Regions from separate parts of the Stenotrophomonas sp. CFBP8980 genome, predicted to be linked through region 3. Evidence: predicted binding sites of a transcription regulator. Region 3 holds the regulator's gene; each other region holds the start of a gene.

Region 1 (7,729 bases), on a different contig from region 3:
TCAACAGCGGCACGGTCACCCTCAATGGCGCGCTGGGTGGACTGACCACGCAGGTCGGCGCGGCCGCACGTTCAGCGCAGTACTCGCTGGATGCGCAGCAGGTGATCACCGACCAGGCACAGGCGGCGCGGGATTCGGTATCCGGGGTCAATCTGGATGAGGAAGCGGCGGACATGCTCCGCCTGCAGCAGGCCTACCAGGCCGCTTCGCAGCTGATCTCCACCGCCGACACCATGTTCCAGACCATCCTCGGAGCCGTCTCGCGATGAATGACCGTATTTCCACCGGGATGATGTTCAGCCAGTCGGTTTCGCTGATGCTGGGCAAGCAGTCCAAGATCAACCACCTGGAACAGCAGATCGCCACCGGCAGCAAGATCGTATCTGCCAAGGACGATCCGGTCGCTGCCGGCACCGCCGTCGGGCTGGACCGCGTGGTAGCCGGGCTGGAGCAGCTCGGCAAGAACGCCAACAACGCGCAGAACCGCCTGGGCCTGCAGGAAAACGCCCTGGCCCAGGCCAATGAACTGATGACCCGCGCGGTCGAGCTGAGCATCCAGGCCAACACGCCGGTGCCCGGCAACACCGACCTCAAGGCCATCGTCAGTGAGCTGAAGACCATCCAGGACAGCCTGCTGTCGCTGGCCAACAGCAAGGACGGCAGCGGTCGTTACCTGTTCGGCGGCAGCAACGATTCGGACGCGCCCTTCCTCAAGGCCGGCGGCGCGGTCAGCTATGTCGGTGACCAGACCCAGCGCCAGGTGGAAGTGGCACCCGGCCAACTGGTCAACGATGCCCTGCCCGGCAGCGAGATCTTCATGCGCATCCGTACCGGCGACGGCACGGTGGACGCCAGCGCCGCCGCCGGCAATACCGGCAGCGGCCTGCTGACCTCGGTCAGCCGCGACGGCAGTGCGGACTGGGACGGCGGCGCGCTCAACGTGCGCTTCACCGCGGCCGGCGAAGGCGCCTACGAGGTGCTGGACGATACCGGCGCGGTGGTGGCTACCGGCACCCATACCAAGGGCGAAGACATCGTGGTCGGCGGCGTGCGCCTGCGCATCGAAGGGGCACCGGCCGCCGGTGACAGCTTCGACGTGGTGGCCTCCAGCTCGCGCGACATCTTCGCCACGATGGACACGCTGATCGGTGCACTGGAATCGGATCCGCAGACCGCGGCCGACCGCACCGGCATGCAGAACCTGCTGCAGTCGAGCATGCGCGACATCACGCGTGCCTCGGAAAACATGATCGATGCACGGGCAAAAGGCGGTGCGCAGCTGGCCGCCATCGACGACGCCGCCAGCGCACGCGACGCCACCGCCGTAACCGTAAAGACCACCCTTTCCACCCTGCGCGACCTGGACTACGCCGATGCCATCGGCCAGTACAAGCTCGAAAACGCGGCCCTGCAGGCCGCGCAGACGATCTTCAGCCAGATGCAGGCGATGTCCCTGTTCAACAGTATCCGCTGACCTTCATCCGGGCGCCCCAAGCGCGCCTCTACCAACAGACCCGAGCAACCCACGGAGACGCCCCATGGCACAGATCATCAACACCAACACGATGTCGCTGAACGCCCAGCGCAACCTTTCCACCAGCGGCAACTCGCTGGCCACCTCGATCCAGCGCCTGTCATCGGGCCTGCGCATCAACAGTGCGAAGGACGACGCGGCGGGCCTGGCGATCTCCGAACGCTTCACCACCCAGATCCGCGGCATCAACCAGGCCGCGCGCAATGCCAACGACGGCATTTCGCTGGCGCAGACCGCCGAAGGCGCGCTGGGCGAGATCGGCAACAACCTGCAGCGCATCCGCGAGCTGGCCGTGCAGGCGCGCAACGCCACCAACTCCGATTCCGACCGCCAGGCACTGAACGCCGAAGTGCAGTTGTTGAAGGCCGAGATCCAGCGCGTCGCAGAGCAGACCAACTTCAACGGCACCAACCTGCTGGACGGCAGCTTCACCAACCAGGCCTTCCAGATCGGCGCCGACCAGGGCCAGACGATCAACATCTCGCAGATCGCCAACGCCAACATCAAGGAACTGGGCAACTGGAACCAGGTTGACACCTCGGCCACGTTCACCGCCATCGCACCAGCAGGCACCGGCGGTGGCGTGGCCGGTCCGGGCCTGGCCAGCCTGAGCCTTGCCGGCGTGGCTGACCCGACCGCGACGTTCACCTTCGAAGTGGATGGCACCGAAGTGACCGTTGCAGCCGATGGCGCGCGTGATGCGGCCGGTCTGGCGGCTGAAGTGGCCACCCAGATCAACAGCGTGCGCCCCGGCCTGGCCAGTGCCGACGGCAACGACGTTGCGCTGGAAAACACGGGTGCGGCTGCCGTGGTGGTCGATACGTTCTCCAACGGCGTTGCAGCACAGACGGTCGCCGCACAGGGCGCGGGCGGCACTGCGACGTTCTCTGCCGGCAGCTTCACCCTGACCGGTGCCAAGGGCACCGCTACCATCAACTTCGCTGCGGCCGGCGGTGCAGGACAGCGTGCCAGCGATCTGGTCAAGTCGATCAACGACCAGAGCTACAACACCGGCGTGACCGCTTCGCTGGACAGCAATGGCCGCCTGCTGCTGGCATCGCAGGACGGCGATTTCACCCTCGCCGGCGGCGCGACGCTGACCGAACAGACGGGCCTGACCGCGGGTACCACGGCGGGCGCCGCCATCGGCAGCGCGTGGGCGGCCGGTCTGCCCAAGTCGGGCTTCGCCGACCTGGACATCACCTCTACGTTGGGCGCGGACAACGCACTCAACGCAATGGATGCGGCGCTGACCTCGATCAACTCCTCGCGCGCGGATCTGGGCGCGGTGCAGAACCGCTTCAGCTCGACCATCGCCAACCTGACCACCTCGTCGGAGAACATGTCGGCCGCGCGCAGCCGTATCCGCGATACCGACTATGCAACGGAAACCGCCGAACTGACCCGCACGCAGATCCTGCAGCAGGCCGGCACGGCGATGCTGGCCCAGGCCAACCAGGCGCCGCAGAACGTGCTCAGCCTGCTGCAGTCGTAAGCAGGTGTCCGGTAGCGCCGAGCCATGCTCGGCGTGATCCATCCACGCGCGCACGCCCCGAGGCCCCGCCAGATCACTGGCGGGGCCTTTTGATGTGTATTGCCGGCAAGAAGCCGCCGAGCACGGCTCGGCGCTACCGGAAAGCCAACGGTAAGCCACCGTGTGCGGCGCCCTCACGAAAAAATAATTGACTTGTGGCTAAAGGCTGGGCAGGCAGTGCCGTTATTGATTTCAGCAGCGGCAGCACACCCCTTCGGGGCGCCCATCCACTGCCCCCGTTACCGGCCAGGCTGATCTGCCGGACCCACTGCCAAAAAGGAAAACCGCACCATGGCACAAGTCATCAACACCAACACCATGTCGCTCAACGCACAGCGCAACCTGGGCACCAGCGGCAACAGCCTCGCCACCTCGATCCAGCGCCTGTCCTCGGGCCTGCGCATCAACAGCGCCAAGGATGACGCGGCCGGCCTGGCCATCTCCGAGCGCTTCACCACCCAGGTGCGCGGCATGAACCAGGCCTCGCGCAATGCCAATGACGGCATTTCGCTGGCACAGACCGCCGAAGGCGCGCTGGGCGAGATCGGCAACAACCTGCAGCGCATCCGCGAGCTGGCCGTGCAGTCCCGCAACGCCACCAACTCCGATTCCGACCGCCAGGCGCTGAACTCTGAAGTGCAGCTGCTGAAGGCTGAAATCCAGCGCGTTGCCGAGCAGACCAACTTCAACGGCACCAAGCTGCTGGACGGCAGCTTCCAGAGCCAGTCCTTCCAGATCGGCGCCAACCAGGGCCAGACCATCGACATCGCCCAGATCGCCAACGCGAACATCGCTTCGCTGGGCAACTGGAACAAGGTCGACACCGCCGCCAAGATGACCGGCGCAGCCCCGGCCGGCGCAGCAGGCGCAGGCGGTGGTGCCGCTACCCCGGGCACCGCCACGCTGGACCTGTCGGCGGTGGACGTGGAAGCCGAATTCAACTTCACCGTCGATGGCGCTGACGTCACCGTGGCAGCCGGCGTCGGCCGCAGCGCCGCTGACTTCGCCACCGCCGTGGCCGCTGCCATCAACGGCGAAGCCACTGGCCTGGCCACTGTTGACGGCACCAACGTCGCCCTGTCCAACACCACCGCCGCCGCAGTTGAACTGGCCGGCGACGTGCCGGGTGGCGTCACCACCGTGGCGGCCCAGACCGCTGGCGGCGCCGCCGGTGCCAACACCTTCTCCTCGGGCAGCTTCACCCTGACCGGTTCGAAGGGTTCGGCCACGATCAACTTCGGCGAAGCCGGCAGCTCGGCACAGCGCGCTGACGAACTGGTCAAGTCGATCAACGCCCAGAGCTACAACACCGGCGTCTCCGCTTCACTGGATTCGGGCAAGCTGGTCCTGACCGGCGCTGATGGCAACGTCACCGTGGCTGCCGGCGGTGGCTCCGATGCCGCTGGCCTGCTGGCCCAGACCGGCCTGACCGCAGGTTCCACCGCCGCCAGCGCCGTGGGCACCGCCTGGGCCGCCGGCGCTGCCGACACCGGCTTTGACGACCTGGACATCTCCGACGTTGCCGGTGCCGACAACGCACTGAAGGCGATGGACGCTGCACTGGACTCGATCAACTCCGCCCGCGCCGACCTCGGCGCCGTGCAGAACCGCTTCACCTCGGTGGTGGCCAACCTGAGCACCTCCTCGGAGAACATGTCCGCTGCACGCAGCCGCATCCGCGATACCGACTACGCTTCGGAAACCGCAGAACTGACCCGCAACCAGATCCTGCAGCAGGCCGGTACGGCGATGCTGGCCCAGGCCAACCAGTCCAGCCAGAACGTGCTGAGCCTGCTGCGCTGATCCTTCGGCCAGGCAATACGTAAGACCGGAAAGGGGGCGAAAGCCCCCTTTTCGTTTGTGCGATCGTTGGAAGAGCTGACGGCCAGCGGCCGTCACTACCGCAGCGTGGCATGGGGCTTGCATGAAGGCAGCCAGCGCAACCGCGCTCAAGCTTGCCCGACCACGGCCGATAGCTGATGCATGGCATCGGCTCGTGCCGTCACAGCACAAGGATCCCTCCATGTCCCTCGGCACCATCGGTTCCGGCCTCGACATTCCTACCCTGGTCTCCCAGCTGGTTGCCAGTGAGCGCGCGCCGCGCCAGAACCAGATCAATACCGCCGGAACCGCCGCGACCGCCAAGGTGTCCGCGCTGGGCAGCATCAAGAACGGCATGACCAGCCTGCAGACGGCCTTGAGCGCACTGGTCAAGGGTGCCGCCGCGCCGGGCATCAAGCCCAGCACGCCGACGGAATCGAACTTCACCGCCACCCTGGACACCGCCACGACCGCCGGCAAAGCGGCGGCCGGCACGCACGAGGTGGAGGTCAAAACACTGGCGCAGAGCCAGAAGCTCAGTTCCAAGGCCTATGAGAAGGACGCGGTGATCGGCGACGGCACGCTCAGCATCGGCCACGGTGACAAGACGATCAACGTCACCATTCCTGTCGGCGCCAAGCTGGCGGAGGTCGCTGCGGCGATCAACTCCGCCGCCGGCGGAAAGGGCGTCACCGCTGCCATCGTGACCGCCGATGATGGCCAGCACCTGGTGCTGAGTGCGGTGGATTCGGGCACCAAGGGCGCACTTACCATCAGCACGACTGGCGGCAATGGCGGCCTCGCCGACCTGGTCCACGATCCGGCCGGCACCTCGAAACTGACCGAGATGGTCGCGGCCCAGGATGCGGTGGTCGTGGTGGACGGCTTCACACGCACCTCCAGTTCAAACACGATCACCGATCTGGTTCCTGGCATCAGCTTGACGCTGACCAAGGCCAAGGAAGGCGAAAAGCAGACGCTGACCCTGACCCCGGACAACACGGCGCTGAAGTCCAACCTGACTGCCTTCGTCAGCGCCTACAACGCCATCCAGGGCACGCTGAAATCCTCGAGCGCCTACAACGCCGAAACCGGTACGGCCTCCACGCTGACCGGTGATGCGATGGTGCGCGGACTGCAGCAGCAACTGCGCAGCTCGCTCAGCGCCAACGTCAACGATCTCAAGGCCATGGGCGTGACCATCGCCGCAGATGGCACCCTGAGCCTGGACGCGGCCAAGCTCGATACCGCGATCGGCAAGGATCCCGAGGCGGTGAAGGCGTTGTTTGGGGCAGAAGGCAGCATTGGTAAATCGATGACCGCCCTGCTGAAGAGCAACCTCGATACCAGCACCGGCACGCTTACCCAGCGCACCAATTCGCTCAACAAGGAAATCAAGGCGCTGGAAAAGCAGCTTGATGACCTGGATGCGCGGATGGAGAAGGTGAGCGAGCGCTACACCAAGCAATTCACCGCCATGGAAAAGATGGTAGCGCAGATGCAGAGCGCGAGCGGTTCGCTCAGCTCGCAGCTGCTCAGCAACAGCTGATCGACTCAAGTTCGTCGGCCTCCGGGCCGATATCAAATGAAACATCTGGTGCCATCGCGCGTCGCCCGCCTCCGGGACCGCACGCACCATGGGACCCCAGGAGAGATACATGTACGGCACAAACCGGCAGTTCGCCGAGCAGTACCGCAAGGTCGGCGTCAGCACTTCGGTGGTCGATGCGGACCCGCACAAGCTGGTGGCGCTGCTGCTGGCCGGTGCCTGCGAGCGCATCCGCACCGCCGAGGCCGCGCTGCAGCGCAGTGACCAGGCGCGCAAGGGCAAGGCGATCGGCGAAGCCTGCTCGATCGTCGGCCATCTCGACGGATCGCTGGACCATGAGGCGGGCGGTGAGATCGCTGCCAACCTGTCCGCGCTCTACGAGTTCGTGATCGTGCGCTTGACCGAAGCCAACCTGCACAACGATCCGGCTGCGCTGAAGGATGCACTGAGCCTGATGATGGAGATCGACTCGGCCTGGAACGCCATCCCCGGCGACCAGCGCCAGATCCGTGGCGCAGGTACACCATGACCGACCTGCTGCTGCAGCCGCTGCACGCCTCGCTGGAGACGCTGGAAGCGTGGCTGCCCAGCGGCGACCATGAAGGCAGCGAACGCCTGATGGGCGAGCACCTGCAGGCGGTGGCCGCACTTTCACTGAGCATCGAACGCCCCACCGACGAGGCGATCCGCGCCCTGCTGGCCCACCAGCAGCGGGTGATGGGCCGCATGGTGCAGCTGCGCGATGAAGCCGCTGCCCACATCAACCACGGCAAGCGCTCCCTTCGCGCTGCGCATGCCTACCTGAAGGCAGAATCGCTGGCATGAATACGCCCGCCGCGCCCTCGATCCACCACCCAGCAGAAAGCGAGCTGTTCGATGAAACGCTGAGCTGCGACGTGGACCTGCCCGCGGACTTCCTGCGCGGCAGCGGCGGCGTGCGCGCCAGCGCGGCCGAGCAGCTGCTGCGCAGCATCGGCCTGGTGGAAGACAGCCGCGGCGAGGACAAAGACGACCGCGGCGAAGCCAGCCCCGGCCAGCAGCGCATCGAAGCCAAGCTCGATCTGGTGCTGCTGCTGGTCGGCCGGCTGGTACGCCAGCAGGCCGATGCCCTGCCCCTGCGTCCGCTGCGCTGGTCACGGCGCGGCATCCGGCTGCAGCTGGGCCCGCGCAGCGGCGCGGTTGCGGGCAGCGCGGGCACGGTGCGCCTGCAGCCCAGCGACTGGCTGCCCGACCACGTGGACCTGCCCGTGCAGGTGTTGGCCGAAGCGGCCAATGGCGCCGGCGGCCACTA
Region 2 (7,729 bases), on a different contig from region 3:
CCGTTTCCCGCACCCTGCTGATCACCGGTGGCAGCCGTGGCCTCGGCCGCAACGCCGCCCTCGCCCTGGCCGCCGACGGCGCCGACATCGTATTGACCTACCGCAGCCAGTCGTCCGCCGCCGACGAGGTGGTGGCGCAGATTGAAGCACTGGGCCGGCGCGCCGCCGCGTTGCCGCTGGACGTGGCCGACAGCGCCTCGTTCGCCGCCTTCGTCGAACGGCTGCAGGCCCAGCTTGCCGACTGGGGCCGTGAGCGCCTGGATGGCCTGGTCAACAATGCCGGCGAAGGCCACTATGCGCTGATCGCCGACACCACCCCGGCCTCGTTCGACCACCTGGTCAACGTGCACTTGAAAGGCCCCTACTTCCTGACCCAGGCGCTGCTGCCGCTGCTCGCCGATGGCAGTCGCATCCTCAACGTGTCCAGCGGGCTGGCGCGCTTCTCGCTGCCGGGCAGTTCGGCCTACGCGATGATGAAGGGCGGCATCGAAGTGTTCACCCGCTACCTGGCCAAGGAGCTCGGCGCGCGTGGCATCAGTGCCAACACGCTGGCACCGGGTGCGATCGAAACCGATTTCGGCGGCGGCCGCGTGCGTGACGATGCCGGCATCAATGCGATGGTCGCCTCGTCCACCGCGCTCGGCCGCGCCGGCAAGCCCGATGACATCGGCCCGGCCGTGGTCGCGCTGATGTCGGCGGACACGCGCTGGATCAATGCCCAACGCGTGGAAGCCTCCGGCGGCATGTTCATCTAGGCGATCCGCAACGGCGGGCTCAACCGGCGACCGGCATCCTTTTTCCGGATGGGGAAAGGGACGCCGACCGCGCATCGCCGACGCTGCGCAGCTGGAACACCGCGACCGCCTCGGCCAGCACCTCCGCCTGCGCTTCCAGTGCACGCGCCGAGGCCGTGGCCTCTTCCACCATCGCCGCGTTCTGCTGGGTACTGGCGTCCATCTGCACGATGGTCTGGTTGACCTGGCCGATGCCGTTACGCTGCTCCAACGAGGCATCGCGGATCTGCGCCATGATCGCGGCCACCTGCTGCACGCTGGCCTGCAGTTCTTCCATGGTGGCACCGGCCTGGCTGACCGCACGCGTGCCCTGCCCCACCTGCTGCACCGAGTCCTCGATCAGTCCCTTGATCTGCCTGGCCGCATCGGCGCTGCGCTGCGCCAGCAGCCGCACTTCACTGGCGACCACCGCGAAACTGCGACCCTGCTCGCCGGCACGTGCCGCCTCGACGGCGGCATTCAACGCCAGGATGTTGGTCTGGAAGGCGATGCCATCGATCAGCGCGGTGATCTCGCCGATGCGTCGCGACGACGCGCTGATGTCCTGCATCGAACGCTGCACCTGGCCCACCGCATCACCACCGCGCGCGGCCACTTCCGCGCTGGCGCGTACCAGTGTGTCCGCCTGCCCGGCGGCATCGGCGTTGCGCGATACGGTATCGGTCAGCTCGTGCATGGACGCGGCGGTCTCTTCCAGGTTGGCCGCCTGCAGCTCGGTACGGGTGGAAAGATCCGCATTGGCGGCGCTGATTTCACCGGCCGCGTCGCCGATCGAGCGCGCCGCGTTCTGGATACCCGCCACGATGCCCGCCAGCTGGTCCACGGTCGCGTTGGCGTCGTCGCGCATGCGCGCGAACACACCGTCCAGGTCCCCGTCCATGCGTACGCGCAGGTCGCCCCGCGCCAACGCCGCCAGCAGCACCTGCAGATCGCCGAGGTTGTGTTCGAAGGTCGCCAGCAGGTGGTTGATGCTGGCCGACAGGCGATGCACGTAGCCCTGCTTTCCCTGCAGCGGGATGCGGCCGGCCAGCTCTCCCTGCGCCGCCGCATCCACCAGCGCGCCGACTTCGGTCTCCAGCAGCACTTCCAGGGCGCGGCTGCGCCACTCCACCACCTCGCCAAGCGACCGGCCGTCGTCGAAGATCGGCGTGGTCACCAGCTGCCAGGTCGTGCCGCCGTGCTGGATGTCGTACTCCTGGCGAACGCTGCCGTCGATCCGCGCCAGCGCCGGATGCAGCTGTCGCGCAGGCCGGCCCAGCACGTCGTTCCCGCCCGCGCCCAGGGTCTGCAGCAACGCCGGATTGGCATGGGTCACTTCGCCCTGCGGATTGACCACCATCAGGCCGGTGGAGGCGCTGTCCAGTGCCTGCCGCGCACGGGCGTTCTCCTGCGCCACCGCCCGTTCGCGTTCGATGCGTGCCCGCAGCTGTTGCTGCATGTGGCCCAGCCGCTGCGCCAGCTGGCCGATTTCATCGTGTGGGTTATGCACGCGCAACACGGTATCCAGGCGGTCCTCGGCAATATCCTGGGCGAAGCGCAGGGTGTCCTGGATCGGTCGACGCACGGCGTGCAGCACCATCAACAGCGTGCCGATCAGCACCACAGCCACGGTCAGCAGCGAGGCGGCAAACAGTACCCCCAGGCGTGTGGCCTGCGCCTGCTGGCGGCTGCGCGCCTGCTCCAGGCTGGCTGCCTGCGCCTGCTGGAACGCCTCCAGCGCGGGGGTGATGCTGGCCGCCGTATCCACCAGCGATTGCGCTTCCACGTCCAGCCCCATGCGGGCGGCGGTATAGGACAGCAGGGCCCCCTGGTAGGTATCCATCAGATCGCGCAGCTGTTGCTGGGTATCGGCCGGCAGGCCCGCCAGCGCCAGGTCGAACGGCAGTTTCTCCTCGCTGGCGCGGTCGGCATGCCGGGAGTCGCCGCTCAACAGCAGCAGGCTTTCCTCACGGCGCATCCGCTGCACGTGCAGGGCCAGCAGCGGGCGTTGCGTTGCCTCCACCGCCGCCTGCAGGGCGTCGGCCGCCTGCTCCAGCTGCGCCGACATCGCTTCGTCGCCACGTCCCATTTCGTCCACGCGCGCGTTGAGCGCGGCGATGCCTTCGGCGAACGCGTCGGCCTGGGTGGTCAGTTCGGCCAATGCCTGCCGGCGCGCCGCGTCCATCGGCAGCGCCCGCAGCTGCTGCAAGGTGGCCCGCAGGCGCTGCTGGGCAGCCTGCAGCGCATCGCGATCGGCGGCATCGAAACTGCGTGCATACTGGGTCTGCAGGCGGCGTGCTTCGGCGATATCGGCGGCCAGCGTGGCGGCCAGTCCGGTGCCCTGCTGGTAGACCGCGAAGCTGCGTGCGGCGCGTTCGCTGCCGTGGCTGGTCCACCCGTACATCGCGGCAATGGTGATCAGGCCCAGGCCACAGACCAGCAGGCTGGCCTTGATCTTGGCGGCCACGCTGAGCCGCGCCAGGTGCCGCAGGGAAGGCCGCGCGCGTGCCGCAAGGTTGCGCAGGCGGGGGAAGGCAGAACGCAGGATGTGGGGGGCAGCCGGCATGACGGGATCCGAGGCGGAGTGACGCATCGGTATCGGCCTGCCCTGGCCGGACTTTAGCCCGCTGATGCGGGAATGTGCCGCGCTGCACGCGGCACGCTGCTCGTTGTAACAGCGCCGCAAGTCGCATCGATGACAGCGCACGGTGCCTGCTGTGGCCTGGTTCGCTGCGGCGGGCGCGCGCCGACGTTGCAGGCGTGGATCGCCCGCCGACCGCTTCACCGCGATCCGCCAGGCGGTGGCGGTGCCTTCCGGTCGTAATGCACGCGCGATCGCCACGTTGCACGCGGGAGTAGAAAAGCTGAAGGCCGGAAACGAACTGGCCGAAGCGTTCGCACGCTCCGGCCATTTCGATGTATCGCTCGTAGGTGGGGCCTGATCAGGCCCTGGCGAAGGCCAGCAGGTCGGCGTTGAACTGATCGGCGTGGGTCGAGGTCAGGCCATGCGGCGCGCCCGGGTAGACCTTCAGCGTGCCGTTGGCGAGCAGCTTGATCGACTTCTCGGCAGCAGCCTTGATCGGCACGATCTGGTCGTCGTCGCCGTGGATCACCAGCGTCGGCACGTCGATCTTCTTCAGGTCTTCGCTGTAGTCCACTTCAGAGAACTCACGCACGCAGTCGTACTGGCCCTTCACCCCGCCCAGCATGCCCTGCAGCCAGAACGAATCGCGCATGCCCTGGGTGACCGCGTTGCCATCGCGGTTGGCACCGAAGAACGGCGTGGCCAGGTCCTGGAAGAACTGCGAGCGATCCCCTCCAGTACCCTTGCGGATGCCGTCGAAGACGTCCAGAGGCGTGCCTTCCGGGTTGCCGGCGGTCTGCAGCATCAACGGCGGCACCGCGCCGACCAGCACCACCTTGGCGACGCGGCTGCTGCCATGGCGACCTACGTAATGCGCCACTTCACCACCACCAGTGGAATGCCCGACCAGGATCGCGTCCTTGACCTCGGCCTGCTCCAGCACGGCGGCCAGGTCGTCGGCGTAGGTGTCCATGTTGTTGCCGTCCCAGGTCTGGCTGGAACGTCCGTGGCTGCGACGGTCGTGGGCGATCACGCGGAAGCCGTTCTGGCCCATGAACAGCATCTGCGGTTCCCAGGCGTCGGAGCTGAGCGGCCAGCCATGCGCGAACACGATCGGCTGGCCGGTGCCCCAGTCCTTGTAGAAGATGCGGGCGCCGTCTGTGACGGTAACGAAGTGGCTCATGCGATTGGCTCCTGTCGAAGTGGATGGAACAGTGGGTCAGATGTCACTGTGGGTGTGCGGCACGGCGGCATCCAAGGCATCGCTGCCGCCGACGAAATGGCGCACCACCGGGTGCCGTTCGCCGCGGTGGAGCGTGCGCAGCTGCTCCTGTACGGCCTTGTCATCGGAGGTGATGCGTTCGTGCTGGCGCAGGTGCTCCAGCCACGACGCGGTGACGAAGTACTCCAGGTGCACGCCCGGGCTGGCGACATCTTCGGCCACGCCCCACAGCACCGCACCATCGCGGCGGCGCACGCGGCCAAGCAGGCGCATGCACGCATGGAAAGCCGCGCGGTCGGCCGCATCGATGCGGTATTCCACCGTGACCAGCACCGGTCCGCGGTCATGCGCCACCGCCACCGAAAGCTCCGGTGCAGGCCAGTGGCCGGCCGGACGCAGGTCCAGTTCTTCGGTACCGGAAATGCGCACGCGCCAGACCAGCAGGCCCGCCACCACCGAACCGACGGCCGCCACCAGCAGCGCCAGGGTGGGCGTGCTGCGCTGGGCGAGTGCGCCCCAGCACAGCCCACCGGCGGCCATGCCCAGTGAAAACACCATGATGTACAGCGCCAGCGCACGCGCCCGCACCCACGCCGGCACCGCGGTCTGCGCGGCGATCTGCAGCGAAGACAGCACGGTGATCCAGGCGAAGCCATTGACCAGCATCGCCAGCGGCAGCAGCACCCAGCTGCGCAGCAGCGCCAGCCCGACCAGGCTCAGCGCCAGCGCCAGCGTGGCCAGCAGCACCAGCAGGTCACGGTCCAGCCGCGCACGTAGTTTCGGCAGCAGCAGGGCACCACTGACCGCACCGATGCCCACGCAGCCCAGCAACATGCCGTACTGCCCTGCCCCACCCTGCATCTGCCCGCGCACCACCACCGGCAGCAGCGCGGTCATGGCGCTGGCGAAAAAGAAGAAGCCTGCGGACTTGATCAGCACCGCCTGCAGGTGGCCGGCCCGGCTGGCATAGCGCAGGCCGGATTTCAGCCCGGCGCCGAAGCCCTCCGGCGGCAGGCTGGAGGCCTTCGGATCACGCTGCCAGCGCAGCAGCACCACCAGCATGGCGGCGAAGCTGATCGCATTGAAGCCGAACGCCCACGTGGCCCCCAGCTGGGCGACGATCACCCCGCCGATGGCTGGGCCGAGCGAGCGCGCGATGTTGATGCCGATCGAGTTCAGCGCCACCGCCGAGGCCAGCATCGGCGGCGGTACCAGTTCGGACACGATCGCCGCTTGCGCCGGCATCGCCATCGCCGCGCCGCAACCCATGCAGAACGTGAGCACCACCAGCAGGGTCGGGCTGAGCATGTCCAGGTGGGTCAGCACCGCCATGGTGCCGGCCACCGCCAGCATCCAGCCCTGGGTGGCCAGCAGGTAGCGGCGACGGTCGACGATGTCGGCCAGGGTGCCGGCCACCAGCGCCAGCAGCACGATCGGCACGGTGGTGGCCGACTGCACCAGCGCGACCATCAGCGGCGAGCCGGTGCGTTCTGCCATCACCCAGGCCGCGGCCACGTCGTTGACCCAGGTGCCGATGTTGCTGCCCATGATGGCCAGCCACAACGCGCGGAACATGCCGATCTGCAGCGGCGCCCAGGCGCCGGGCGCAGCGGGGGAAGAGGTCTTTACCATTGCCACGCTCCTACGATGGAGGCAAAAAGAGTGTTGCGGCCACCGGCCTGGCGCAGTGCCGGACCGGCATCCACCCAGGCCAGCTGCCATTGCCAGAGCCAGTCTTCGCTGGCCTGCCAGCGGGTTTCCGCTTTGTATTGGGTGCCGATGCGACGCGCGCCACCGGCACTGCCGGGCAACGGCGCCAGCGGTGCCGGCGTGGTGTACACCGCATCGCTGCGCTGTTGTTTCCAGGCCAGCTGCACGCCCAGCTGGGTGCTGAGGCGCTCGTTGAACTGCAGGTCCAGGGTCGGCTGCACGTCGACCAGATTGGCCGGCGCCAGCAGGCTGGCCTCGCTGAAATAGGACGACTTCGGGTACAACGCATTGAAGGTCTGCAGGCGCCCATCGCCCGCATCGCGGTCACCGCTGGCGATGTCCAGCTTCACCCCGAGCCGTGGTTGCAGCGGCGCCTGGTGCCAGCGCCAGCCGGTATCGCTGGCCAGCGTCCAGGCACGGACGTCCAGCCGCTGCATGGCGGTATCCAGATGACCCCGCTGTGCCACCGCTTCCACGTTCCAGTCGAGTGCGTCGGCCTGGCCGAACCAGCGCGTGCCCAGCGTCTGCCGCCGTTCGCGCCCGTTGCCGTCGGCGAAGCGTGCGCCGTCGCGCTGGTAATCCAGCAGATAGCCATCCCATTGCCCGCGACGACCCTGCGCGGCGCTGGTCGCGTACGCGCCCCACAGGTGGGCGCCCGGCTCGCTGCGGTCATCGAACGCGCCGGGACGGTTGTCCACCGCGCGCAGCGCCAGCAGATCCAGGCGGCCGGCCGCGCCGCGCCAGCCCAGCCGCACGCCATCGAACGCCAGTCGGATGTTCGGTCCATCGCGCACCGACAGCAACCGCGAACTGCCGTAGCTGGCTTCCTGCCGTCCCAGCTGCAGCCAAGCGTGCCGTCCCTGCCAGCGCCAGTAGGCCTGCTGTACGTCCAGCGCGCCTTGATCGGTGCCACCGGGCCCACCGGCGCGTCCCTGTTCGGCATGCACGCCCAGCTGCACGCGTGCCTGCCAGTCATCGCGGCGATACGTCGCCGATCCCAGCGCGCGCAGCAGGCCATAGCCATCTTCGCCGCCACCAATGCCGAAGCGGGTGGGGTCGAAGTACATTCCCCGCAACCGCAGCGAGGCGTCCCACTGCAGGTCGCCGTTGCCCAGCGCGGTGCAATGGCCCGCCTCGCAGCCGGCCTGCACGCGTGCCTGTGCCAGCGCGGGCAGCGCCAGCACCGCGAGGGTCAGAACGCGAAGCACGAGCAGCCCATGGCACCCCAGAACGCCTGCAGGTCACCGGCCGGTGCCGCATGGTGGGCGGCATGGCCGTGTGCGCCGTGGGTGGAACAGGGCGCGCCATGGTGATGGTGATGCGCCATCGCCAGGCCGGTGGCCGTACCGCCGACGTGGTAGCCGCCGAAGCGGTTGACCGGTGACCAGTCCGGCATCGCCGGCGGCAGTACCGGTGCCAGCCCATCGTAGTCCTCGGCGG
Region 3 (7,729 bases):
TCGATGATGGTGCTGCTGGCGGTGGTGTACGTGAAGCGGCCGCTGGACTTCACCATCTTCCCGATCGTGCTGCTGGTCACCACCATGCTGCGGCTGGCGCTGAACGTGGCCTCCACCCGGGTGATCCTGCTCAACGGCCAGAACGGCCACGAAGCCGCCGGCAAGGTGATCGCCGCCTTCGGTGAGTTCGTCATCGGCGGCAACTACGCGGTGGGCATCGTGGTGTTCGCGATCCTGACCATCATCAATTTCGTGGTGATCACCAAGGGTGCCGGACGCGTATCCGAAGTGACCGCGCGCTTCATCCTCGATGCGATGCCCGGCAAGCAGATGGCCATCGATGCCGACCTCAATGCCGGATTGTTGACGCGCGAGGAAGCCAAGCTGCGCCGCGAGGAAGTGCGCGAGGAAGCGGACTTCTACGGCGCGATGGACGGTGCCAGCAAGTTCATCCGCGGCGATGCGATCGCCGGCATCCTGATCCTCTTCATCAACCTGATCGGCGGCCTGGCCGTGGGCATGCTCCAGCACAGCATGGCCTTCGGCGATGCCGCCGCCACCTACACCCTGCTGTCCATCGGTGACGGCCTGGTGGCGCAGCTGCCGGCCCTGCTGGTGTCCAGCGCGGTGGCGATGCTGGTCACCCGCGCCTCGCGCTCGCAGGACATGAGCCAGGCCATGATGGGCCAGGTGTTCGGCCAGTACCGCGCGCTGGCGATCACCGCCGGCATCATCGGCGTGGTCGGCCTGGTGCCGGGCATGCCCAACGTCGCCTTCCTGACGCTGGCCGCGATCCTCGGCTTCCTGGCCTGGAAAGCCTGGAAGAAAAGCCAGGCGGCGCTGGACCCGGCGACCACTGCATCGGCTGCCCCGCCGATGGATGCGCTCGGTCGTCCGGCGGCCCCGGCACCGACGGCCGAACTGACCTGGGACGAGCTGCGCCCGGTCGATCCGCTGGGACTGGAAGTCGGCTACCGGTTGATCCCGCTGGTGGATGCCGCCCAAGGGGGTGAACTGATGGCGCGCATCAAGGGCGTGCGCCGCAAGCTGACCCAGGACATCGGCTTCCTGATTCCTTCCGTACACATCCGCGACAACCTGGAACTGCCCGCCACCGCTTACCGGCTGCTGATCCACGGCGTGCCGGTGGCCACCGCCGAAATCCATCCGGACCGAGAGCTTGCGCTGGATCCGGGCAGCGCGCTGGGCCAGTTGGACGGCATCGCCGGCAAGGATCCCGCCTTCGGGCTGGATGCCACCTGGATCCAGCCACACCAACGCGCCCACGCTGAAACGATGGGCTACACCGTGGTCGATCCGGCCACCGTGGTCGCCACCCATCTTTCGCACCTGATCCGCGAACACGCCCCGGAACTGCTGGGACACGAAGAAGTACAGCAGCTGCTGGCCAACCTGGCCAAGAGCGCACCCAAACTGGTGGAAGACCTGACCCCCAAGGCGCTGCCGCTGTCGATCGTGGTGCGCGTGCTGCAGAACCTGCTGGTCGAACGCATCCCGGTGCGCCAGCTGCGCAAGATCGCCGAAGCGCTGGTGGAGACGGCGCCGTCCAGCCAGGACCCGGCCGCGCTCACCGCGGCGGTACGCAACACGCTGGGCCGTTTCATCGTGCAGGAGATCGCCGGGATGTCCGCCGAGCTGCCGGTGTTCACCCTCAACCCACAATTGGAACGCGTCTTGCAGGAGTCCACGCAGGGCAACGGCGCTGCGCTGGAACCCGGACTCGCCGAACGGCTGCACCAGAGCCTTGCCGACTGTGTCAGCAAGCAGGAAGCCCGCAGCGAGCCCGCCGTGGTGCTGGTACCCGGCCCGGTCCGTGCCGCGTTGGCACGACTGGTCCGCCACAGTGTTCCTGCGCTGTCGGTGCTGGCCTACAGCGAAGTCCCGGAGGACAAGCGCTTGAAGCTGGTAGGCACCATCAGCTGAGACGCGGTTCCACCCGGTGGCGGAAAGCCGGCAGCAGCGCCATTGCAACGTCTTGAACCACCCATTACCGAAGGGGACCCCGCACCGTGCTGACCACCGACCACCCGCGATCCCCTGCCCCTGAAACGAATCCGTCCCGGTACCCCAGCATGAAAATCAAACGATTCGTCGCCGCCGACATGCGCTCGGCCATGAACCTGGTACGCAAGGAACACGGCCCCGATGCGGTGATCCTGTCCAACCGGCGGATCGAAGAAGGCGTGGAAATCGTGGCCGCCGCGCACTACGACGAAAGCGTGGTGCAGCGTGCACTGGAAACCGCACGCAAGGACAGCGCACCGGCACCTGCGCCGGCACCCCGCCCGCGCACCGCGGCCGACGCGATGATTGCGGCGATGACCCGCCGCCGCACCCCGGAACAGGACGTCGAGCCGGTTGCGGCCACCACCTCGGCCGTCGCCGCGCTGGCGCGTGCTGCGGTCGGCGCCACCGGCCGCACCCTCAACAGCGCTGATGAAGGCGTGCCGCGTCGTGGCAGCGAAGGCTTCGCTGCCACCCTGGCGCGTGCCGCCGGTGGCCTCGCCCGATTCCCGTCGCCGCCCGCCGTCAACGAACCGTCGCTGCCCGAGCAGATCTTCGCCCCCTTCGTGCAGCCGCCGGCCGACGCGCCGCGGGTATCGCCCAGCCGCCCTGCCGCTGCGCTGCCGCGCGCCTGGGTGGAGGACGAAACCTTCGATGTCGCAGTGCCGGCAGTAGCCGTTGAACCGCGCGTTCCGGCGCCGGTTCTGCGCGCACCGGCGGTGCTGCCGCCGCCGCTGCCGATGGCCTTCGCCGCACAGGTGCCGGAGCTGACCGAGGCCGGTAGCGCCGAGCCATGCTCGGCGGAATCTACCCGTCCACGGCCCGCTTCGCTCGCCGACCAGGGGTCGGCGCTACCCCTGGCCGTCAGCGCCGAGCCCCGCTCAGCGGAATCCGCATCCGTTCCCGCCCTCCAGTTGGCCGAAATCGTGCCGCCGGCGCCGCCGGTGGTTGCGCCGCCTACTCTCACCGTCATCGCCCGCGACGACGAAGAGATGCGCCACCTGCGCAATGAAGTGGCCGGCATGCGCCAGGTCATCGAACGCGAGATGCACCGCTTCACCGATGAACGCCTGCGCGGCAACCCGGTGCGTGCCACCGCGCTGGACCTGATGGACGAATACGGCTTCGACGCCGGGATCGCCCGCGACGTGGTGCTGCAGATCCCGCTGGATACCGAAGCCCACCGCGGCCGCGGCCTGATGCTGGGCCTGCTGTCGCGCAAGCTGCCGATTTCCCCGGTCGACCCGCTGGAAGCCGGCGGCGTGATCGCGCTGGTCGGCCCCACCGGCGCCGGCAAGACCACCACCATCGCCAAGCTGGCCTCGCGCTTTGCAGAAGCCCACGCCCCGCGCGACGTCGCGCTGGTCACCACCGATACCGCCCGCATCGGCGCCCGCGAGCAGCTGTACGGCTTCGGCCGCCAGCTCGGAATCGCCGTGCACGAAGCCAACAGCGGCACCGACCTGGACCAGCTGCTTGAGCGCTTGAAGGACTACAAGCTGGTGCTGATCGATACCGCCGGCGTCGGCCCGCGCGACCGCACCCTGGCCTCGCAGCTGCAGTGGCTGCGCGCCGCCCCCCAGGTCAGCACCCTGCTGGTGCTGCCGGCCAACACCAGTTTCGGCGACATGGACGAAGTGGTGCGCCGCTTCAGTGCCGCCAACCTGCAGGGCGTGGTGCTGAGCAAGCTGGATGAAACCGGCCGCTTCGGCACCGCGCTGTCGGTGGCCGTCGACCACCGCCTGCCGATCACCTGGGTGACCGACGGCCAGGACGTTCCCGAAGACCTGCACCGGGCCAGTGCAGCCAATCTTGTACTTCGCCTTGAAGATTTGCGCCGCGCGGCCGATATGCCCTGCAACCCGGAGTTGAACCATGCCGTCGCGTGAATACGCCAAGCTGACCACCGCCTTTCCGTTGTCGGCCACCCGCAGCCAGCCGCTGGGCCCGGTCCGCACCATCGCCGTCACCGGCGGCAAGGGCGGCGTGGGCAAAACGAACGTTTCGGCCAACATGGCCGTGGCGCTCGCGGGCATGGGCAAACGCACGCTGCTGCTGGACGCCGACCTGGGCCTGGCCAACATCGACGTGATCCTGGGCCTGAAGCCGGAGTTCACCCTGGCCGACCTGATCGCCGGGCGCTGCACGCTGGAAGAGGTGATCATCGAAGGCCCCAACGGCGTGCTGGTGGTACCGGCCGCGTCCGGTCGCCGGCACATGGCCGAACTGGCCCCGGCCGAACATGTCGGCCTGGTCAATGTGTTCTCCGAACTGGAGCGCGACCTGGATGTCATGGTGGTAGACACCGCCGCCGGCATCACCGATGGCGTGCTGACGTTCTGCCAGGCTGCCCAGGACACCGTGGTGGTGGTCTGTGACGAGCCGGCGTCGATCACCGATGCCTACGCCCTGATCAAGGTGTTGTCGCGCGAACGCGGCGTGGACCGGATCCAGGTGGTGGCCAACATGGTGCGCGACTCCAACGAAGGCCGCGTGCTGTACGAAAAGCTGAGCCGGGTCTGCGAAAAGTTCCTCGCCGATGTTTCGCTGAACTACCTCGGCTGCGTGCCGCAGGACGACTGGCTGCGCCTTTCGGTGCAGCGCCAGCAGCCGGTGGTGAAAGCCTACCCGTCCAGCCCCTCGGCGCTGGCGATCAACGAGATCGCCCGCCGTACCGCACGCTGGCAGGCGCCCACCGAGCCGCGCGGCGGCGTGGAGTTCTTCCTAGAACGCATCCTCAAGCAGCGCGGGGTGGTGGCATGAAAGGCGCAGCGCAGTACCGCGAAGTACAGCGCACCGCGGCCACCGAATGCATCAACCAGCATTCGGACCTGGTGCGGCGCATCGCCCATCACCTGGCCGCCCGGCTGCCGGCCAGCGTGGAGGTCGATGACCTGATCCAGGCCGGCATGATGGGGCTGATCGAAGCCTCGCGCAGCTATGATGCCGACCAGGGCGCATCGTTCGAAACCTATGCCTCGATCCGCATCCGCGGCTCGATGATCGACGAAATCCGCCGTGGTGACTGGGTACCGCGATCGGTGCATCGCCGTGCGCGTGACGCCGCCGCGACCATCCGCCGGCTGGAACAGGCCAGCGGCCGCGCTGCATCAGCCACCGAAGTTGCTGCGGCGATGGACATCCCGCTGCCGGACTACCTTCGGCTGATGGAAGATGCCTCGCGCGGCCAGGTGCTGAGCCTGGAGTCACGGATCGAGGACCAGGGCGAGCTGGACACCATTGCCCAGGGCGGTCCGACCCCGCAGCAGGTACTAGAACGCAGCCAGTTCGGAAGCGAACTGGGCAAGGCCATCGGCCACCTGCCCGAGCGTGAGCAGCTGGTGCTGTCGCTGTATTACGAACAGGAACTCAACCTTAAAGAGATCGGCGCAGTGCTCGGCGTGAGCGAGTCGCGGGTCTGCCAGATCCATGGCCAGGCGGTATTGCGCCTGCGTGGCCGACTGAAAACCTTCGAGGCCGTTGACGCGGGCCTGGAAGCGTAAGTACCCAAGAGGAATCAAGCTTTGAACAAGAACATGCGCATCCTGATCGTCGACGACTTTTCGACCATGCGTCGCATCGTCAAGAACCTGCTCGGCGACCTCGGCTTCACCAACACCGCCGAAGCTGAAGATGGGCATGCCGCACTGGCGATGCTGCAGAGCCAGTCGTTCGATTTCGTGGTGACCGACTGGAACATGCCGGTGATGACCGGTATCGAGCTGCTCAAGGCGATCCGGGCAGATGCACGCCTGAAGACCCTGCCGGTGCTGATGGTCACCGCCGAAGCCAAGCGCGAACAGATCATCGAAGCGGCCCAGGCCGGCGTCAACGGTTACATCATCAAGCCGTTCACTGCACTGACCCTGCAGGAAAAGCTCGGCAAGATCTTCGAACGCCTGGCGGCGAGCGCCTGATGGCCGCTGTCATGGATGCAGCGATGGACAAGGCCTGGCTGGTACAGCGGCTGCAGGAAGCGCTTGCCGCGCTGGAAGCGGGCGATGAAACCGGCTGGCGCGTGCAGATCGATGCCCTCGCCGCCGCACGTACCCAGCCCATGATGGCCGGCCTGTCACGGCTGGCGCGCGAGCTGGGCCAGGCACTGGGCGAACTGCCCACCGTCACCACCGATGCCGGTGAGCTGGACGACGCCTGCGCCCGCCTGGATCACGTGGTGACGATGACCGAACAGGCCACCCACCGCACCCTGGACCTGACTGAAGAATGCCGTGCACTCACCGCACGCCTGGGGGAAGAGGCCTTGCCGCTGCTGGAGCAGCAGCAGGCGCTGGAGCGCATCCGCCACAACCTGACCGAGATCGCCCTGACCCAGAGCTACCAGGACCTGACCGGGCAGATCATCCGCCGCGTGGTCGGCATCGTGCGCCGCGTGCATGAAGGCTTCGGGGCACTGGGCCTGCCGCCGGAACTGCAGGCGCAGCGCCAGCAGGGCCGTCATGAGCCGGCACTGGCCGGTCCTGCGGTGCACGGCGTGGACCGCCATGCGGTGTCCCAGCACGATGCCGACGACCTGCTGTCCGACCTGGGGCTCTGAAGATGAGTGGAATCGCCGACGACATCGCTGCCGACTTCATCATCGAGGCGCAGGAAATCCTTGATCGTCTCGGCGAGCAGCTGGTCACCCTGGAACAGGACCCGCAGGACAGCCCGCAGCTCAATGCGGTGTTCCGCGGTTACCATACGCTGAAAGGCGGCGCAGGCTTCCTTGGCATCACCGCCATGGTCGAACTGTGCCACGCCGCGGAAGAAACCCTCGGCCTGGTGCGTGCCGGCCAGGCCACGCTGCAGCCGCACCATTTCGATGCCGGCCAGCAGTCGCTGGACTACCTGCAGGCGATGCTGGATTCGGTTTCGGCCGGCGAAGAGCCCGGCCATGCGCCACCGGAGCTGATCGCCCAGTTCGATGTCGGCGCGGCTCCGGCCAGCACGTCCGCGGCTGCAAGCGGCGATCCATCGCTGATCAGCGATGACGAATTCGAAGCCCTGCTTGACCAGCTGCATGGTGGCGGCGCACCGACCGCGGTGGCACCCAAGGCCGCCGATGCGATGATCAGCGAAGACGAGTTCGAAGCCCTGCTCGACCAGCTGCACGGCGGTGCCGTGCCCGGCGCCCAGGCCGTTTCTCCGGTGACTCCTGCGCCCGTTCCCGCCAAGCCCGCCCCGCCCGCCGCCCGTGCACCGGCAGCCAGTGCCGCCGCCCCGCCCAAGCCGGCCAAGCCGCTGGCCGAAGCCGAGCAGACCGTGCGCGTGGACACCAAGCGGCTGGACGCCATCGTCAACCTGATCGGCGAGCTGGTGCTCTCACGCAACCGGCTCAAGACGCTGCGCGCGCGTCTGCGTGATGAAGAACTCGACCGCGCCGTCTCCACCCTGGACATCGCCACCGCGCGGCTGCAGTCGGCGGTGATGCGTACCCGCATGCAGCCGGTGGGCAAGGTGTTCTCACGCTTCCCCAAGGTCGCCCGCGACGTCGCCCGCTCGCTGAGCAAGGAAGTCGAACTGGAGCTGGTCGGCGCGGAAACCGAGCTGGACCGGAACCTGGTGGAAGCACTGGCCGACCCGCTGGTGCACCTGGTGCGCAATGCCATCGACCACGGCGTGGAAATGCCGGACCTGCGCGAAGCCCAGGGCAAGCCGCGCAGCGGCCACGTGCGGCTTTCAGCGCAGCAGGAAGGCGACTATG
Region 4 (7,729 bases), on a different contig from region 3:
TCGAGGACGCCCCGGACCGGCTGGGCGCCGGCAACCCCGAGCTGCAGGCGATGGTCGCCGAAGCGGCCGCCGGCGGTACGCCGATGATGGTGATGCACGTAGACATCGACCACTTTGCATCGGTCAACGAGAACATGAGCGCCGAAGTCGGCGACCAGGCGCTGGTGCTGGTGGCCCAGCGCTTGAAGTCCTGGCTGCGCGGCCGTGGCACGCTGTGGCGCCATGGCAGCGACGAGTTCCTGGTGGCCGTGCCGCGTACCAGCGAGGTGGCCCTGCCGGAGGACTTCGCCGAAGAGCTGCGGCAGCAGCTGGAACTGCCGCTTTCGGTGCTGCCCTACACCTTGTTCATGACCGGCAAGCTGGGCGTCAGCCTGTGCCCGGAACACGCCAGCACCGCCTCGCGACTGCTCGACCACGCCGAGGACGCGCTCTACCAGGCCGCGCGCGAAGGCGGCAATGCGGTGCGCATCCACGCGGTGGATACCGTGCCCAGCGCGCACAGCGAGAGCATCATCGCCCGGCAGATCATCGACGCCATTCCCAATGGCGAGCTCAAGCTGCGCTACCAGCCGCTGGTGAGTTCACGCGATGGCCACGTGGTCGGCATGGAAGCGCTGCTGCGCTGGCAGTCGCCAACGCTGGGGATGCTGGTGCCTGAACGCTTCATGCGTACGGCAGAACGGCTGGGCATCATCGTGCAGATCGGCACGTGGGTGCTGGAAGGCGCCCTGAAGCAGGCGCGGCTGTGGCGTGACCAGGGCTTCGATGACTTCACCATCGCAGTCAACGTCTCCACCCTGCAGCTGCTGCGCCCGAATTTCTTCACCGAGGTGATGGGCCTGATCCAGGCCGCCGGCGTTCCGGCACCGATGCTGACCCTGGAAATCAACGAAAGCGCATTGACCAACAATGTCAATTTCGTCCACGAAACCCTGGTCAACCTGCGCAATGAAGGTATCAGCCTTAGCCTGGACAATTTCGGTACCGGCGACTCCAGCCTGAGTGCGCTGGTGCGCTACCCCGTGGACAAGCTGAAGATCGACCGCAGCTTCATCAAGAGCGCCCCGGCCGGCAATCGTGAGGCGGCGATCGCCCGCGCCATCATTGCCATGGGCCACCAGCTGGGCATGACCGTGATCGCCAATGGCGTGGAATCGCAGGCCCAGCTCGGCTTCCTGCGCCGCAATGACTGCGATGTGTTCCAGGGTTACCTGTTCGGCGAGCCGATGTCCGCCGATGCGGCGGGCATGACCCTGCGGCGGCGTTACCTCCGCCCAGAAGCGTTCGCCGAAACCCGTCCGGACCGCACCCTGCTGCTGCTGGACGACGAAGAGAACGTGCTGCGCTCGCTGGTGCGCCTGTTCCGCCGCGACGGCTACCGGATCCTGGCGGCGGGCAACGTGCGCGATGCGTTCGACCTGCTGGCGATCAACGATGTGCAGGTGATCCTGTCCGACCAGCGCATGAGCGACATGAGTGGCACCGAGTTCCTGGGCCGCGTGAAGATGCTCTACCCGGACACGATCCGGCTGGTGCTGTCCGGCTATACCGACCTCAACACGGTCACCGATGCGATCAACCGTGGGGCGATATACCGCTTCCTGACCAAGCCGTGGAATGACGATGAGCTGCGCAAGCACATCCACCAGGCGTTCCGCACGTACGAAGAGCAGCGGCGCAGCAATGGCGGTTCCGTTGCGGCAGAGCCGGTGGAGTCTTTGGATGATCGGTCGGTGTTGCGCTGAGGCGTGGTCGAACGGGTGGCACCCCCTCGCGGGTGGCTGATTCTAGAGCCGCAGCTCGGGGGGGGGGGCGGGGCGGTGGGGCTGGTCGGGGGACGGCAAAAGCCGCTCCTGCGGGCCTCGTTTCGCGCCATCCATGGCGCTCAACGCCCCCGCCCAACCCCACCGCCCGACCCCCTGACAGGTTCCGGTGGCCGCCACCCGCGTAATAAAGAAAGAAAAAGCGGTAGCGCCGACCCATGGTCGGCGAGCGCAGCGGGCCCTTGGCGGAAACATTCCGCCGACCATGGGTCGGCGCTACCGCGGTTCCAAGGCCGCCATGAACCTGTCGAAGGTGGGGCGGGGTGGGTTCGTGGGAACGCTCATCCGCATGGGTCCGGCGCATGCGCCGGACGGGCAGGGCAGGAGCCCAGCGCGGGTCTTGCCGCCTGTGCAGGACTGCACCGGCGAGCAAGCGGATGGCGAGCCTCCATGGACGGATTCACGGCGATTCCCACGAACCCACCCCGCCCCGCCCACAACCAGCCCTGCAGCTGTTGACGTTGGCATTTGCCGCTGCTCTGGCCTGAGCAGGTGCCGGGCGCAGCCCGGCAATACACCAACTACCGTGGCTGTTTGATCGGCAGCACGATGCGGAACGTGGACCCCACCCCCGGCGTGCTGTCCAGGTCGATCCGGCCGTTGTGCTTGTTGATGATGCTGTAGGAGATCGACAGGCCCAGGCCGGTGCCGCTGCCCACCGGCTTGGTGGTGAAGAACGGATCGAAAATACGCTGGCGCAGTTCCGGCGAAATGCCACCGCCGCTGTCCTGGAACTCCACCCACACGTGCTCGCCTTCCACCCCGGTACGCACGGTGATCACCCCCCGTTCGGCGATCGCATGGCCCGCGTTGAGCAGCAGGTTCATGTAGACCTGGTTGAGCTCCGAAGGCAGGCACTCCACCAGCGGCAGCTGGCCGAACTCACGGTGCAGTTCCACCTTGTACTTGAGCTCGTTCCAGATGATGTTGATGGTCGACTCCAGCCCGGAGTGCAGGTCGACCAGCTTCCACGACTCGTCACGCCCGGAATAGGAGAAGTCCTTCAGGTCGCGCACGATGCGGGTCACCCGCTCGATTCCCTCGCGCGATTCAGCCATCAACTGCGGAAGATCCCGGCTGATGAAGTCGATGTCAAGGCGATCGCGGATGTCATCGATTTCCGGGATCAGCGTCTTCGGATCCGGCGCACGCAATGCGCGCTCGTAGGCCTCGATCACCGTGAACAGACTGCGCAGGTATTCCTGCAGGCTGCCCAGGTTGGAATGCACGTAACCGATGGGGTTGTTGATCTCGTGCGCCACGCCCGCAGCCAGCTGGCCGATCGAAGCCATCTTCTCCGACTGCAGCAGTTTTTCCTGTGCGCCGTTGAGGCGCAGATAGGCCTGGCGCAGCTCTGCGTGCCGCTGCTGGAGTTCGCGTTCGTAGTCTTCCTGGCCTTCGACCCGGCGGAACAGGCCCAGGTAATACCCTGCACCCTGGTCACGGTGGTGGTAAAGCTGGGCGGTGACGACCGCTTCGCCCATCACCAGGCTGCCGCTCCACTGCCCCTCGCGACGCGCAACAGCCATCGCATCGGGCGGCAGCAGCGCGCGCAGCCGCTGCGCCGGACCGGCACCACTGGCCGGACCGGAGGCCAGCAACGCCTCCACCGCCGGATTGGCCAGGATCACTGAATCATCGTCGGTGAAAAGCAGCAGGCCTTCACGCACCGGCGCAAGCAGCGCCTGCAGGAGCGCGGGCGAAGGGAAGGACGGCGTCGGGTTCGGGAAGGCGGCAGGCACGGGCGCTCGGCGTGGCAGGGATGAGCGCCACTATACGATGCCTGCGTGCCGCAAGGCGGCGCGGGTGCGCCGCTCGGCTTCAGGCGACGGCGAGCGGACGTCCGGCCGTCATCTGCTGGGACTGCCCCTTGCTGTCATACGCCGGCGCATCCTCGCTGCGGCCCAGCTGGCGCAATGCCCAGTTGACCTCGCGCCGTCGGCGCGACAGCAGCACGCCGTTGGCGCGGTTGCGTTCGGCCAGTTCCTGCAACTGGCTGGATTCGCCGACCGGCAGCGCCCTGTCCAGTGCGCGCAGGGCATCCAGCTTGGCCCCGGTGGCACGGATCAACGCATGCACATCGTGCGCGACCAAGGCCTGGCGCTCGGCATCCAGGGCTTCGCTCAGCCGTTGCATGGGCTCGCTCATGGGCGTGCTCATCCCTGCAGCTGCTGGTCCAGATCAAGCATGCGCGATGCGATCGCCTCTGGATTGATCCGGTAGCTGCCGTTCTGCAGTGACTCACGCACTGCGGCCACGCGCTCGGCATCGATCGCCGGGGCGGCCGCAAGGCTGCGTTCCAGGGCTTGCAGGTTGGTGGCTTCACCGGTCAGCTTCAAGCTGTCGGCTGCCTGCACCGGACGCGCGGGCGCATCGGTACTGATGCCGGGCCGACTGGCCGGACCCACCGCGCGCAGGGTCTGCGCCGCCTGCAGGGTACCGTCGATTTTTTGGCTCATTGGAGCTCCAAGGGTTGCCGTACTGTAACGATAACGGCCACCGGACCGTGATCTTTAGCGGGTTTTACGATTTTTTTCAGCGCGTCACTAAAACGTCGCCACTGGCGTCCACGGTGCCCTGCACTATCTTGCGCGAGGTCAGGTTCTCCACCGACAAGCGTTCGTTCTCGCCGGCATCGCCCAGCGCCTTGCCGGCCACCCGGACTTCCACCGAGCCGCGCCGGGACACCAGCGCCACGCTGTCGCCGCGCCGGACCAGCCGCTGTGCGACCAGGTCAGAAGCGGACAGCAGGCTGCCCGCCTGCAGCGTCCGGCGTGCCACCCGGCCGACGGCCGCGGCGGGGTCGGCCAGCACGGCGCCGGCAATCCGCGCTGCATCACGCTGGGCGGTGGATATATCGGCAGCAGCCAGCGTTTCTCCAGCGGCAATACCACGCGCCAGCACCAGCACGGTCTGCTCGCGGCGCACCTTCACCGGCACGAACAGGCGCCAGCCGCCGGCATCGGGGCAGCTCACTTCCACGGTGGTGCTGGCGGTGGGCTGGGCGGCCAGGCCATGCGCGCACGCAGGCAGGCGCAGCGCATCGGCCACCACGGCCTCGCCCTGCTCACCGGCCGCCAGCGTGGAAAGTGCGGCAGCGCGGATGCTGTCCACCGGCTGCCACGAGGGCGCGGCCCCGGCGGGCGCGGCCATCGCCAGCATCAGCCAGCACATCGTCTTGAAGGATGGCATGCCACCTCCGGTCATGGGATCAGCCGCCCTGTTGCAAGCACCGTGCCAATCGCAACGCCGCCGCGCCGCTCAAGTACATCGCCGGCGCGCCGATACAGCCTGCATGTCACATGACCTGCTCAACCGCATCGACCAACGCACCCGGCTTGCTGGACACAACCGGCTGGCACTCCTGTTGTTCCGCCTGGGCGGACGCCAGCTTTTTGGCGTCAACGTGTTCAAAGTGCAGGAAGTGCTGCGGCGCCCTGCCCTGTTCCAGGTTCCCGGCCTGCCCAGCCAGTTCTCCGGGGTAGCGGATGTGCGTGGCCGCTCGGTACCGGTGCTGGACCTGGGCGTGGCCATCGGCCATCCCGAGCGCGGCACCAATGGCGAAGGCCCGGGGTATCTGGTGGTGACCGAATTCAACCGGTCCATCCAGGGCTTCCTGGTCAGCGGGGTGGAGCGCATCGTCAACATCGCCGTGCAGGACATCCATCCGCCGCCGGAGCTGGGGGCCGAATCCAGCTACCTGACCGCGGTGACCCGCTTCCAGGGCGAGCTTATCCAGGTCATCGACGTGGAAAGCGTGCTGGCCGACATCGCCCAGACCCGCAGCGAAGCGATACTGGACCCGACGATGGCCCTGCCCGCCGATGCACCGCCCATGCAGGTGCTGGTGGTGGACGACTCGCGCGTGGCCCGCCAGCAGATCCGCAGCGTGCTGGACCAGTTGGGCGTCGGCGCGACCCTGCTGTCCGACGGCAAGCAGGCGCTGGACCACCTGCTGCAGATCCACGCCGCCGGTGAAGACCCGGCCCAGCGCTACGCCATGGTGATTTCCGATATTGAAATGCCGGCGATGGACGGCTACACCCTGACCACCGAAATCCGTCGCCACCCGGGCCTGTCCGGACTGTTCGTGCTGCTGCACACCTCCCTGTCCGGCGTGTTCAACAACGCGATGGTCGAACGGGTGGGCGCCAACGCCTTCGTCGCCAAATATTCCCCGCACGAACTGGCCGACTTCGTCCTGGACCGCCTGCGCCGCGTCGCCGAAGCCGCCTGACTCCGGCATCCCCGTCGAGCGTGACCCGGCGCTAGCAGCTCTGGCCGACCGCGCACGTAGACGGTCCAGAGGCGGGGGGCGGGCCCGTGCGGGACCGTTGGAGCCCCGGATGGGCGGAAACGAGACCCCATGGATGGGTTCACGGCGTGTCCCGCACGGGCCCGCCCTCCGCCTCCCACGCGCAGCCGCAGTAGGCCGCCAAAGACGCTTTGGCACGGCGCTTGCAGCCTCCCCGGCACAGTTCCGTGGGAGCGCGCCATGTCCAACCTGATTTCCGACTACCTGGGTGTCCATGCCCAGGCCATGCCGTTGCGCGAGCAACGCATGAAGCTGATCGCCAGCAACCTCGGCAACGCCGACACCCCCGGCTACAAGGCCCAGGACCTGGACTTCGATGCCGCCCTGCGCAGCGCCCAGGGCCAGTCCGGCAACGGCCTGATGGCCACCACCAACGAACAGCACCTGGCGATCGGCGGGGGCCTCAACCCCTTCCAGATCTCCCGTGAAGGCATCCAGCCCAATCTCGACGGCAACACCGTGGACCCGGACACCGAGCGCGCCGCCTACGGCCGTGCCGCGCTGGAATACCGGGCCTCGCTGAGCTTCGTCGAATCCAAGGTGCGCTCCATGCTCACCGCCATCACGGGGCAATAAGCGATGAGCAACCTGCCGATCTTCGACATCGCCGGATCCGCCCTGCAGGCGCAGTCGGTGCGCATGAGCACCATCGCCTCCAACCTGTCCAACGCCGATTCGGTGGCCGGCTCGGCCGAGGCGGTCTACAAACCGCTGGAGCCGATCTTCCAGGCCGTCACCAGCCGCACCGATCCCAACATCACCACGGTGCAGGTCAAGGAAATCAGCCAGAGCAACGCCGCGCCGATCAAGCGCTACGAGCCCGGCCATCCACTGGCCGACGGCGATGGCTACATCTACCAGGCCGACGTCGACCCGGTCGCGCAGATGGTCAACCTGATTTCCACCTCGCGCAATTACCAGGCCGGCGTGGAAATGCTGAGCACCGCCAAGGAACTGGCCCTCGCCACGCTGACGATGGGCCGCTGACGCGCGCCCGCAAGGATCTCCCCATGAGTACTGCCATCACCACCCAGTCCAGCCAGGACGTGTACGCCGCCCTCGGCCTGAACTCGCCCAACAGCAGCGCCAGCAAGAAGAAGGACACCCTGGAGCAGGCCGACTTCCTGCGCCTGATGACCGAACAGCTGCAGCACCAGGATCCGCTGAAGCCGATGGACAACACCCAGATGGTCGCGCAGATGGCGCAGATGTCCACCGTGCAGGGCATCACCGACCTCAACACCACCGTGCAGGGGTTCCAGACCTCGATGGCCAGCGACCAGGTGCTGCGTGGCGCCGCGCTGGTCGGCCACGATGTGCTGGTGCCGTCGGAAAAGATGGTGCTGGAAGCCGAAGGCAGCGTCGGCGGCGTGGTCGCCGCACCGAGCGCCGGCATGATCAACGTGGACATCACCGATGCCAACGGCCTGAAGGTCGCCCAGATCAGCGTGGAAGCCAGCGCCGCCGGCGAGACCAGCTTCGAATGGGACGGCAAGGACAGCAGCGGCAACCGCCTGCCGCCCGGCAATTATTCGCTGGTGGCCAACCACACCGACACCGCCGGCGCGCAGACCAAGCTCGGCACCTACGT

The links. The regulator FliA, encoded in region 3, starts transcription of late flagellar genes. The targets are predictions, from matches to a motif close to TAAAGTTTNNCNNNCNNNGGCCGATAA.
Region 1: SOM47_RS10440 (flagellin N-terminal helical domain-containing protein) is a predicted target of FliA. The motif match lies at 3,229-3,255, and genes of this name have one in related genera.
Region 2: SOM47_RS02735 (methyl-accepting chemotaxis protein) is a predicted target of FliA. The motif match lies at 3,369-3,395, and genes of this name have one in related genera.
Region 4: SOM47_RS10375 (chemotaxis protein) is a predicted target of FliA. The motif match lies at 5,085-5,111, and genes of this name have one in related genera.

What each region holds. Positions count from the first base shown of each region.
Region 1 covers NZ_JAXCXF010000004.1:54,456-62,184, forward strand. The annotation lists gene flgK (flagellar hook-associated protein FlgK) at 1-269, shown strand, start outside; gene flgL (flagellar hook-associated protein FlgL) at 266-1,474, shown strand; gene SOM47_RS10435 (flagellin) at 1,539-3,029, shown strand; gene SOM47_RS10440 (flagellin N-terminal helical domain-containing protein) at 3,360-4,871, shown strand; gene fliD (flagellar filament capping protein FliD) at 5,092-6,438, shown strand; gene fliS (flagellar export chaperone FliS) at 6,548-6,967, shown strand; gene SOM47_RS10455 (hypothetical protein) at 6,964-7,263, shown strand; gene SOM47_RS10460 (PilZ domain-containing protein) at 7,260-7,729, shown strand, end outside.
Region 2 covers NZ_JAXCXF010000001.1:596,693-604,421, reverse strand. The annotation lists gene SOM47_RS02740 (SDR family NAD(P)-dependent oxidoreductase) at 1-755, shown strand, start outside; gene SOM47_RS02735 (methyl-accepting chemotaxis protein) at 775-3,339, opposite strand; gene SOM47_RS02730 (hypothetical protein) at 3,482-3,715, shown strand; gene SOM47_RS02725 (alpha/beta fold hydrolase) at 3,716-4,540, opposite strand; gene SOM47_RS02720 (MFS transporter) at 4,577-6,211, opposite strand; gene SOM47_RS02715 (alginate export family protein) at 6,205-7,503, opposite strand; gene SOM47_RS02710 (amidohydrolase) at 7,482-7,729, opposite strand, start outside.
Region 3 covers NZ_JAXCXF010000012.1:6,052-13,780, forward strand. The annotation lists gene flhA (flagellar biosynthesis protein FlhA) at 1-1,944, shown strand, start outside; gene flhF (flagellar biosynthesis GTPase FlhF) at 2,094-3,914, shown strand; gene SOM47_RS17395 (MinD/ParA family ATP-binding protein) at 3,901-4,788, shown strand; gene SOM47_RS17400 (RNA polymerase sigma factor FliA) at 4,785-5,528, shown strand; gene cheY (chemotaxis response regulator CheY) at 5,550-5,942, shown strand; gene SOM47_RS17410 (protein phosphatase CheZ) at 5,942-6,580, shown strand; gene SOM47_RS17415 (chemotaxis protein CheA) at 6,583-7,729, shown strand, end outside.
Region 4 covers NZ_JAXCXF010000004.1:39,014-46,742, forward strand. The annotation lists gene SOM47_RS10350 (EAL domain-containing protein) at 1-1,745, shown strand, start outside; gene SOM47_RS10355 (ATP-binding protein) at 2,345-3,565, opposite strand; gene SOM47_RS10360 (flagella protein) at 3,645-3,983, opposite strand; gene flgM (flagellar biosynthesis anti-sigma factor FlgM) at 3,980-4,282, opposite strand; gene flgA (flagellar basal body P-ring formation chaperone FlgA) at 4,359-5,015, opposite strand; gene SOM47_RS10375 (chemotaxis protein) at 5,119-6,060, shown strand; gene flgB (flagellar basal body rod protein FlgB) at 6,319-6,714, shown strand; gene flgC (flagellar basal body rod protein FlgC) at 6,718-7,125, shown strand; gene SOM47_RS10390 (flagellar hook assembly protein FlgD) at 7,149-7,729, shown strand, end outside.